Regions from separate parts of the Cytobacillus sp. FSL M8-0252 genome, predicted to be linked through region 2. Evidence: riboswitches for the same ligand, from Rfam matches in the RefSeq annotation. Region 2 holds a riboswitch; each other region holds the start of a gene.
What was found. Region 2 has a riboswitch for lysine ahead of MKX83_RS17480 (aspartate kinase). Riboswitches for the same ligand answer to the same signal wherever they lie in the genome.
Positions count from the first base shown of each region.

Region 1: another riboswitch for lysine. It lies ahead of MKX83_RS19870 (Na+/H+ antiporter NhaC family protein); the one in region 2 lies ahead of MKX83_RS17480 (aspartate kinase).
Region 3: another riboswitch for lysine. It lies ahead of MKX83_RS23220 (transporter substrate-binding domain-containing protein); the one in region 2 lies ahead of MKX83_RS17480 (aspartate kinase).

Region 1 is NZ_JBBOWZ010000001.1:3,931,400-3,934,687, reverse strand. Features, by position in the region: gene MKX83_RS19880 (DUF72 domain-containing protein) at 120-965, shown strand; gene MKX83_RS19875 (YunC family protein) at 1,027-1,329, shown strand; lysine riboswitch at 1,454-1,638, shown strand; gene MKX83_RS19870 (Na+/H+ antiporter NhaC family protein) at 1,811-3,288, shown strand, end outside.
Region 2 is NZ_JBBOWZ010000001.1:3,470,962-3,474,249, reverse strand. Features, by position in the region: gene uvrC (excinuclease ABC subunit UvrC) at 1-1,390, shown strand, start outside; lysine riboswitch at 1,460-1,640, shown strand; gene MKX83_RS17480 (aspartate kinase) at 1,795-3,024, shown strand; gene MKX83_RS17475 (YslB family protein) at 3,122-3,288, opposite strand, start outside.
Region 3 is NZ_JBBOWZ010000001.1:4,594,315-4,597,602, forward strand. Features, by position in the region: gene MKX83_RS23210 (amino acid ABC transporter ATP-binding protein) at 1-211, opposite strand, end outside; gene MKX83_RS23215 (amino acid ABC transporter permease) at 236-994, opposite strand; gene MKX83_RS23220 (transporter substrate-binding domain-containing protein) at 1,177-2,022, opposite strand; lysine riboswitch at 2,152-2,336, opposite strand; gene MKX83_RS23225 (methyl-accepting chemotaxis protein) at 2,467-3,288, opposite strand, start outside.

The DNA.
Region 1 (3,288 bases), 460 kb from region 2:
AATCTTCTTTTCTGTTTTGACTGATTCTTTTTCACTTATTTCATTGCCCTTCTTGTTTATGGTTATATCCTTTAGGTAAAATAATCAGTATGAAGATTATTGGTAGATGAGGTGATGGAATGATTAGGATTGGTTTAACTGGATGGGGAGATCATGACAGCCTATATACGGAGCGTATATCTAACCGAGATAAACTATTAGAATATGGCGCTCATTTTCCAACAGTTGAGGTAGACGCTTCCTTTTATGCCGTACAGCCAGAAAGGAACGGGGAAAAGTGGGTGAGGGAAACGCCTGCTTCATTTAAATTTGTTGTGAAAGCTTATCAGGGGATGACGGGGCATCAAAGGGGGGAGATTCCTTTTGAGACAAAGGAAGAAATGTTTGCTGCTTTTAAAGCGTCGCTTGCCCCTTATATAAGAGAAAATAAGTTAGCGATGGTCCTATTTCAATTTCCACCGTGGTTTAATTGTAAAAAGGAAAACGTGCAATATTTACGCTGGTGTAAACAGCAAATGGGAGAAATACCATGTGCTGTTGAATTTCGTCATCAGTCTTGGTATCAAGATGCGTTTATAGAAGGTACTTTAAATTTTATCAAGGAAGAGAAATGGATACATACCGTTTGTGATGAACCACAAGCAGGGGAGGGGTCTGTTCCAATTGTGATGCATACTTGCGGTAATCCAATTGTACTAGTCCGCTTGCACGGTCGTAATGTTCATGGATGGCAAAATAAAAAACAACCAAATTGGCGTGAAGTTCGCTATCTATACCGTTATAATCACCAGGAATTATTGGAGTGGGCAGAGCGATTAAAGCAATTACAAAAAGAGGCGAAGGAGGTCTATGTACTATTTAATAATAATTCTGGTGGTGACGCAGCGGATAATGCGAAGGAAATTCTAGAAATATTAGGAATTGAATATGAGGGATTAGCTCCAAAACAACTCGGTTTATTTTAACTAATGAGTACACCGAATCTCTACCTATAACATAAATTGTTAAAGGGAAGGGGGGACGGTCATGGTTGAATTAAAGCCTGTTATTTTGGATGGTCATACGTTTATGACTGTATCCGTTGAGCTGCCAAAAACTAATTTGTTAGTCGTATCAAATGATAAAGGATATATCATGTGTGGTGCATTAGACGTTGCGTTATTAAATGAAAAATTAAAAGATCGCCATGTCATTGCTGGTAGAGCAGTAGGGGTAAAAACGATTCAACAGCTAATAGATGCACCACTTGAATCAGTCACTTTTGCTGCAGAGGAATTAGGCATTAAAAAAGGGATGATCGGTAGAGAAGCGCTATTAAGAATGGTATAGGTTATAGTATCCTACTATATCTTAAAAATAATAAATTTATGAATATTTTAGGTTTTGATAGAGTTTTGCATAAATAATTATATTTTGATATAATGTATAACAATTGAATAATGCCTTATCAATCCGATGGGGTAGAGGCGCAAATCATCATTAGTAATCAATGTGAGGATGACAACAGTGAACTTTGATAAAAGGGAGATTTGCCGAAGCAAATAGGTACGTCAATATTTATTTGTTGGGGTTGCTCTTAATAGGAGTAACACTGTCATTATGGAGGTATATTAACCATAATGGGGAGCTACAGTCGTGATGGAGAATAACGTTACTTCTTGAAGGGTAATGATAGAATCTCTATCGTTACTCTTTTTTTATTATCAATTAAGGATCAAAGAAAAGTGGAGGATACCTTTCTCTGATCGTTAATTGATATGAGACGCATTCGTTCATGTCTATAGCTCCTATACTAATAGGAGGTCTTTTTATGACAGGTACATTTATTTCTGTGCTGCCACCTTTGGTAGCGATGCTTTTGGTTATACTAACAAAAAGGGTGATTCTCTCCCTTGGTTTAGGGGCGTTAACAGCAGCTATCATAATTGGAGGATATCAACCGCTAGATACGCTACAAATATTTTTCTCGTCGTTTATAGCACTTTTTATAACAGATGAAGGGTTAAATACTTGGAATATATTCATTCTATTATTCTTACTTATTCTTGGTAGCATTACTGCATTTATTTCACTATCGGGTGGTAGTCGTGCCTTTGGTGAATGGGCAATGAAGCGTGTGAAAACGAGAGTGGGTGCACAGTTATTAACCGTAGTTTTAGGTATGATTTTGTTTATAGATGATTATTTTAATGCGCTAACAGTTGGACAGGTATCTCGACCTGTTACCGATCGACAAAAAGTATCACGTGTAAAGCTTGCTTATTTAATTGATTCAACATCCGCACCTTTATGTGTTATTTCGCCTATATCAAGTTGGGGAGCATCAATTATCGCCTTAATTGGCTCGATTTTAGTGTCTCATAAAATAACTGATTATAGTGCTTTCTCTGCTTTCATGCAAATCATTCCGTTAAATTTTTATGTGTGGGCGGCAATCATAATGGTGTTTATCATTGTTGTTGGGCAAATTGACTTTGGTCCGATGAAGAAACATGAGAAACAAGCTATTGAACAAGGAATTCTATTTGATAAGAAGAAACAGTTGAAAGACGAAGTTCAAGAAGAATTACCTATTAGTACGAAAGGGACTGTTGGTCATCTTGTTTGGCCAATCATTGTTTTATTTATTGGAACAGTGAGTATGATGGCTTGGACAGGCATTAATGGTGCAGAGGGGAATGTGTCGTTAGTATCCTTATTAGAAAACACAGATGTGGCCTTATCATTAATTGTCGGAGGATTATTGAGTTTAGCTGTTGCTTACGTACAATTTGCTCAAGTATTAAAGAAAGATGATAAACTAACGAGTAATTTTTATTTGAAAGCTACATGGGTTGGGATGAAATCTATGTTTGGATCAGTATTGATCTTAATTTTTGCCTGGTTACTCGGAGATTTGATTAGTCAACTAGGTACAGGGGAGTACTTGGCTAGCGTTATTAATCAATCGAATCTGAGTCATGATTTTATCCCTGTTATCCTATTTATTATTGCGGCACTTATGGCATTTAGTACAGGTACATCTTGGGGATCATTTGGCATTCTTCTTCCAATAGCTGGTGATATTGCTGTAGCTACAGATATATCCTTGCTGATTCCTGCAATGGCAGCTGTACTTGGAGGTGCAGTATTCGGAGATCATGCTTCACCGATTTCTGATACTTCTATTTTATCCGCCACAGGTGCAGGGAGTAATTTGATTGACCATGTCATTACACAGTTTCCTTATGCCTTTACAGCAGCTGTTGCTGCGGCCATCTCTTATATCATTTTGGGTGTAAGTGGAAG
Region 2 (3,288 bases):
ATATCCAAATGTGCAGGCGGCCAATGAAACAAAGAGATTATTAGATCGCCTTTATCCTTTAAGAAAATGTAACACCTTACCAGATAGAGTTTGTCTCTACTACCATATCGGACAATGTCTAGCTCCTTGTGTAAATGAAGTAAAATCTGACACATACAAACAAATGACAGATGAGATTACTCGCTTCTTAAATGGTGGTTATAAAGAGATCAAAAAAGAACTCTCAACGAAAATGGAAGAAGCGTCCGCAGCGCTAGAGTTTGAGAAAGCAAAAGATTTCAGAGATAAAATTATCCATATAGAAACGACGATGGAAAAACAAAAGATTACAATGACGGATTTTACTGACCGAGATGTGTTTGCTTATGCGGTTGATAAGGGTTGGATGTGTGTACAAGTATTTTTTATTAGGCAAGGGAAACTTATTGAAAGAGATGTATCTATGTTTCCAATCTATAATGAGCCTGAAGAAGAGATGCTCACCTATCTCGGCCGTTTTTATGAACAAGCTAATCATTTTAAACCAAAGGAAATTTACTTGCCAGACTCTGTTGATGTGACGATGGCTGAGCAGCTTTTGGATGTAAAAATATTTATTCCTCAAAGAGGGAGAAAAAAAGAACTAGTGAAACTTGCCTATAAAAATGCAAAGATTGCTTTAAAAGAAAAATTCTCGCTTATTGAACGTGATGAGAAAAGAACGGTGAATGCAATAGAAAGCTTAGGTGAGGAGCTAGGAATTTACACACCCTATCGCATTGAAGCTTTTGATAACTCCAATATCCAGGGTACCGATGCTGTCTCAGCAATGATTGTCTTTATCGATGGTAAGCCTGCAAAAAGGGAGTATCGGAAATATAAGATTAAGTCAGTTAAAGGACCAGATGATTATGAATCTATGAGGGAAGTGACGAGACGGAGATATAGCCGGGTTTTAAAAGAAGGGCTACCCCTACCTGATTTAATTATCATTGATGGTGGAAAAGGACATGTTGAAGTCGTTCGAGATGTGCTTGAGAATGAACTCGGTTTAGATATTCCACTAGCAGGATTAGTCAAAGATGATAAGCATAAAACATCTCAACTTCTTTATGGAAATCCATTAATGATCATTCCCCTCGCTCGAAATAGCCAGGAATTTTATTTATTACAACGTATTCAAGATGAAGTGCATCGATTTGCGATTACATTTCATAGACAAGTTCGTGGAAAGAGTGCATTTCAGTCACTTCTTGATGAAATTGATGGTATTGGGGAAAAAAGAAAAAAGCAGTTATTAAAAGATTTTGGTTCTGTAAAAAAAATGAAATCAGCTAGTGTAGAAGACCTTAGGGAATCTGGCTTACCATTAAAAGTTGCACAAGAACTTTATGAAAAGTTACATGAATAGACATTGTCTGAAAAAAACAAATATGGTATAGTGTTTTTAACTTTATATCAAATCACTTTTTAACTTGAAAGTGAAGGTAGAGGTGCGAGTTTCATTAGTAAAAGTTCCTTAGAAGATTGAGCTTCGTTTGAAGGACTTTGAAAGGGAATATTCGCCGAAGTGAAGAAAGACTCAATATTTTCTTCGCTGGTTCTGCATTGAATAAATGCAGGATTGTCAAGACTATCTGTCTTGGAGGGCTATCTCACTGTGTGTACGTAGATTGTTCATACGTTTGACTACACAGCAATGGGATGGGTTTCATCTCATTGCTTTTTTTTATGCCGAATATGGGTAGAAATGTGTTGGTTGTACATACAGGCGGCAGGGAATAAAAACGAATGACTTGAAAGTAGGGGAGAAAAGTGGGCTTAATTGTACAAAAATTTGGTGGAACCTCCGTAGGCTCGGTTGATCATATTCAAAATGTAGCCAACCGTGTCATTGAAGAAAAAAATAATGGTAATGATATCGTTGTTGTTGTGTCGGCTATGGGCAAAACGACTGATCAATTAGTTGGTATGGCAAAAGAATTATCACCCGCTCCGAGTAAGAGAGAAATGGATATGTTGTTATCTACAGGTGAGCAAGTTACGATCTCTTTATTAACAATTGCACTAAATTCAAAAGGTTATGAGGCAACTTCCTATACGGGCTGGCAAGCAGGGATTAAAACGGAATCAGTACATGGTGACGCAAGAATCACTGATATTGACACAAAACCTGTTTCACAAGAGTTAAAGAAAGGGAGAATTGTTATCGTAGCGGGTTTTCAAGGTTTAAGTGAGACTGGCCAAATAACGACATTAGGTCGGGGTGGCTCTGATACAACAGCCGTAGCTCTTGCAGCAGTATTAAAAGCGGACAAATGTGATATATACACCGATGTAACAGGTGTATTCACAACTGATCCACGCTATATAAAAAATGCAAGAAAGCTTCCATCTATCTCATACGATGAAATGCTTGAATTAGCTAATCTTGGTGCAGGCGTTCTACATCCAAGAGCAGTTGAGTTTGCAAAAAATTACAATGTAAAGCTTGAAGTACGTTCTAGTATGGAACGAGAAGAAGGTACAATTATAGAGGAGGTTGCGGAAATGGAAGAGAACTTAGTTGTTAGAGGGGTTGCTTTTGAAGATGATATTACAAGGGTATCTGTACTAGGGATTAAAGACCCTTTAATAAGCCTTTCATCCATCTTTTCACTCTTGGCGAAAGAACATATAAATGTTGATATTATTATACAAAGTATTACAGATGATAAATCATCAGGCTTATCTTTTTCAATTAAAAACCAAGATCTTACAGAGACTGTAAAAATACTAGAAAAAAATCGAGAAGCATTAAGTTATGATCAGATTGAATGGGAATCACAATTGGCGAAAATCTCGATTGTCGGTTCAGGAATGATTTCAAATCCTGGAGTAGCAGCTGAGATGTTTAATGTATTAGCTGCTAATAACATCGTTGTAAAGATGGTCAGTACATCTGAAATAAAGGTCTCGGCTGTGATCGACCAAGCGCATATGTTAAATGCTGCTCAAGCTTTACATCAAACGTTTAATTTAGCTGGGGATTTAATAAAAAATTAAATGAGCTAGCAGTAGTATAAGATAGGAAAATCCAAACACCATTTAAACGCCTTAAAAAGAATGATGTTTGGATTTTTTTTACTGTTGGGTATATTTATTAGGTGTGGATAAAGTCCTTTTTATCCCATTTGACTGTGAAGAGGACCTTTCCACCTTTTTTACGTGGGTGCTCGAATGTTTCGCAAATCACTTCTTTTTTCTGTTCGATTTGTTGAGCAATAAAACCAGCTTCTAATTGGAATGTTGCGTGAGTATTTTCTTTAC
Region 3 (3,288 bases), 1.1 Mb from region 2:
CGTCGAGGATATTTTCACCGTTATAGATAATTTGTCCACCACTTGGTTTTTCTAATAGATTGACACATCTTAATAGGGTCGATTTCCCAGACCCTGATGAGCCGATGATTGTAACTACTTCTCCTTTATTCACTGAGAAGTTAATATCTTTTAATACTTCATGACTACCAAAAGACTTACTTAACCCTTGAATATCAACAACTGTATTCACTTTTCCAACTCTCCTTTCCGCCACCTATGCTCCTGTTGTTTTCCTTTTGATATCTTCTGCCGTATCCATTTCACCTGCAACGACGTAATTTTCCGGTCCATCCATTCTTCTTTCAATATAGCGTAGAATTAATGTAACGGTATAAGTCATAACGAAATAAATAATACAAACAACAAAGAATGACTCAAAGTAGCGGAAATTATTCCCTGCAATTGAATTCGTTTGGAAAAATAATTCAGATATAGAAATCACGCTTAACACGGCAGTATCTTTTATATTAATGATAAATTGATTACCTGTAGCTGGAAGAATGTTTCGAATGACCTGAGGTAAAACAACATTCATCATTGTTTGCAAATGGTTCATCCCAATGGCTTGGGCTGCCTCATATTGACCTGGGTCGACAGAAATAATCCCTCCACGAACAATCTCAGCCATATAAGCACCCGTGTTAATGGAAACAATAACGATACCAGCAATGAGCGGATCCATTTGATAGCCAAAGGCCATTGCTGCCCCGTAAAAAATAACCATTGCCTGTACAATCATTGGTGTGCCTCTAAAGAATTCAATATAAGCAGATAACAAGAAATTCACTATTTTTAATAACAACCGTTTAGGACCATTCTCAGGTATTGGTATTGTTCGAAGAATGCCTGACAACAAACCAATTAGGGCACCGAAAACGGTACCAATTAAGGCAATGACTAATGTCACACCGGCGCCTCGTAAAAACATTGGCCAATATTCGACAACGATGCGAATAATCCATTCTATACTCATAACAATGATCTCCTTTTCTCTCATCATGATTGGCCATTACCAATCAATCTGCTAAGGATTTGCGCTTCAAAGGTTTAATACGACGGAGAGGATGCGCTACCCTAGTTGTTTATTTCTCATGTCTCTCCTAACCTTCTTCTCGATATAAAACCGGCTACATCTCATGCAGCCGGCTCATTTAGTTATTCTGCCGCTGGCTGATTCTCAATAGCAGCATCCATTAATTCTTTTTGCTCTTCTTCAGAAATATCTGCAAGGATTTCATTGATTTTATCTGTTAATTCGCTACCTTTTTTCACCCCTACTGCAATGGCAGTATCTTCTTCACTTGTCTCAAATCCTTCAGTAAATTCAACCATCGCAAAGTTATCATTAGCAGCTGAAGCACTTACACCTTCCGGACGTTCAGAAACATAGCCGTCAATAATTCCAGACTCTAATGCAACACGCATAGCAGGGAAGCTCTCCATCGCTGTTTGCTGTTGTACGCCGTCAATTTGATCAATTACTGAATAATGAAATGTATTTAATTGGGCAGTAACCTTTGCCCCACTGAAGTCTTGAATGGATGTGGCATTTTCGTAATCGCCACCTTTTTTCACTACCATGACTAAATCAGATTCGTAATAGTTATCGGAAAAATCAATCGTTTCTTTTCGTTCTGCTGTTGGTGACATACCAGCAATAATAGCGTCAATTTTATCTGAACTTAATGATGGTACTAATCCATCCCATTTTGTTTTCACAATTACTAACTCTTTTCCTAAACCTTCTGCTATCTTCTTCGCAATCTCAACATCGTAACCGCCTGCAAACTCTGAATTACCTTCAATTGCTACTGCGCCATTGCTATCATCCATTTGCGTCCAGTTAAATGGCGCATAACCCGCCTCTAGTCCTACGCGAAAAACGTCTTTATCTTTTCCACCTGAACCTGTGCTTCCTTCAGCCTCATCATTTGAACCACAAGCAGCTAGAAACATACTCAGTACTATAGCCATAGCTAGTAAAGCAAATCTCTTTTTCATCTCTATTCCCCCTAATATATTTTTCTACTAATTAAACTATTCCGAATTAAGAAAAAGAATAACAAAAAAAGACCTGAGATGAACTCAGGTCCTTGTTATTCTTCCGCCTAAATCCTCTACTTTTCCCATTTTAGAGATAGTGCACCTTAATAAATCGGGTAAATTTATTAAGACAGTCCTGCAATTATTCACTGCAGACCCAACATGCTATACAAACGGGTATAGCACATTTCGGCGATATTTCCTTCTCTTTAGTCTCATCATGCCTTATCACTCTACTAAAGACTGTTAAATACCGCGCCTCTACCCCACCAGAAAAAGTGAGGTTTATTCAATTTGATATCTATTAGGCTACAATAGTTTAATAGCGTCTGTCAATATAAACTCTATGGAAAATTGGTCCTTTTTTCGCACAACCTTTTGATTAGAGCATAATTACCAATGTTAAGCTTGTTGGCTTGAAGCTAACTCTTTTAACTGTATGCTCAAACGATTAATATCCGCTACCGAATGATTTACGTTTGACACCATCTCATGTTCATCTTCTATGATAGCAACAATTTCCTCTGTAGCTGCGGCGTTCTCCTCTGATATATTTGCCATATTTTCAATCTGCTCTTGAATTTGTTCAAATTTTTCTGTGGCAGCGGAAACTTCATTGACACCTCTCACTAACTCTAAGTTGTTTTCTTGTAATGATGTTTGTATCTCGTTGAAAAAGGCAGATATCTCTGTTAGAAGTGCTTGTCCCTGCTTTACAGCACCTTCCCCTTCAAGAGAGCTTTTACGTGCTTCAAGAGACTGAGTGAAAAGAGTATTCGTCACTTCAGAGATCGCCACCGTGATTTCAGCACTTTGCTCAGCTAACTTCCTTACTTCATCTGCAACGACCGCAAACCCTCGCCCATGCTCTCCGGCTCTTGCTGATTCAATTGCTGCATTTAATGCGAGTAAATTAGTTTGATCGGCAATTTGTTTAATGCCTGCTAATAATTTATTCACTTGTTCCATACTTGAATGAACATCTGATACCGTCGATGCTGTCACACTAATCGTTGTATTTACAGTATTCATATGCGATGTAACATCGACTATCTTATTTAAACCATCTTGTACTTTCTCATTCATATTCTCCGACTTTTCTACGACACCTTCTGAAATGGCAACAGATTCTTTTGTATTTTGTAAAGACTGACTCATAGAATCATTGACAATATTTAAGCTGTTCGCTTCTTCTTGAATACTTGTAGCCATCTGTTGAGCAGC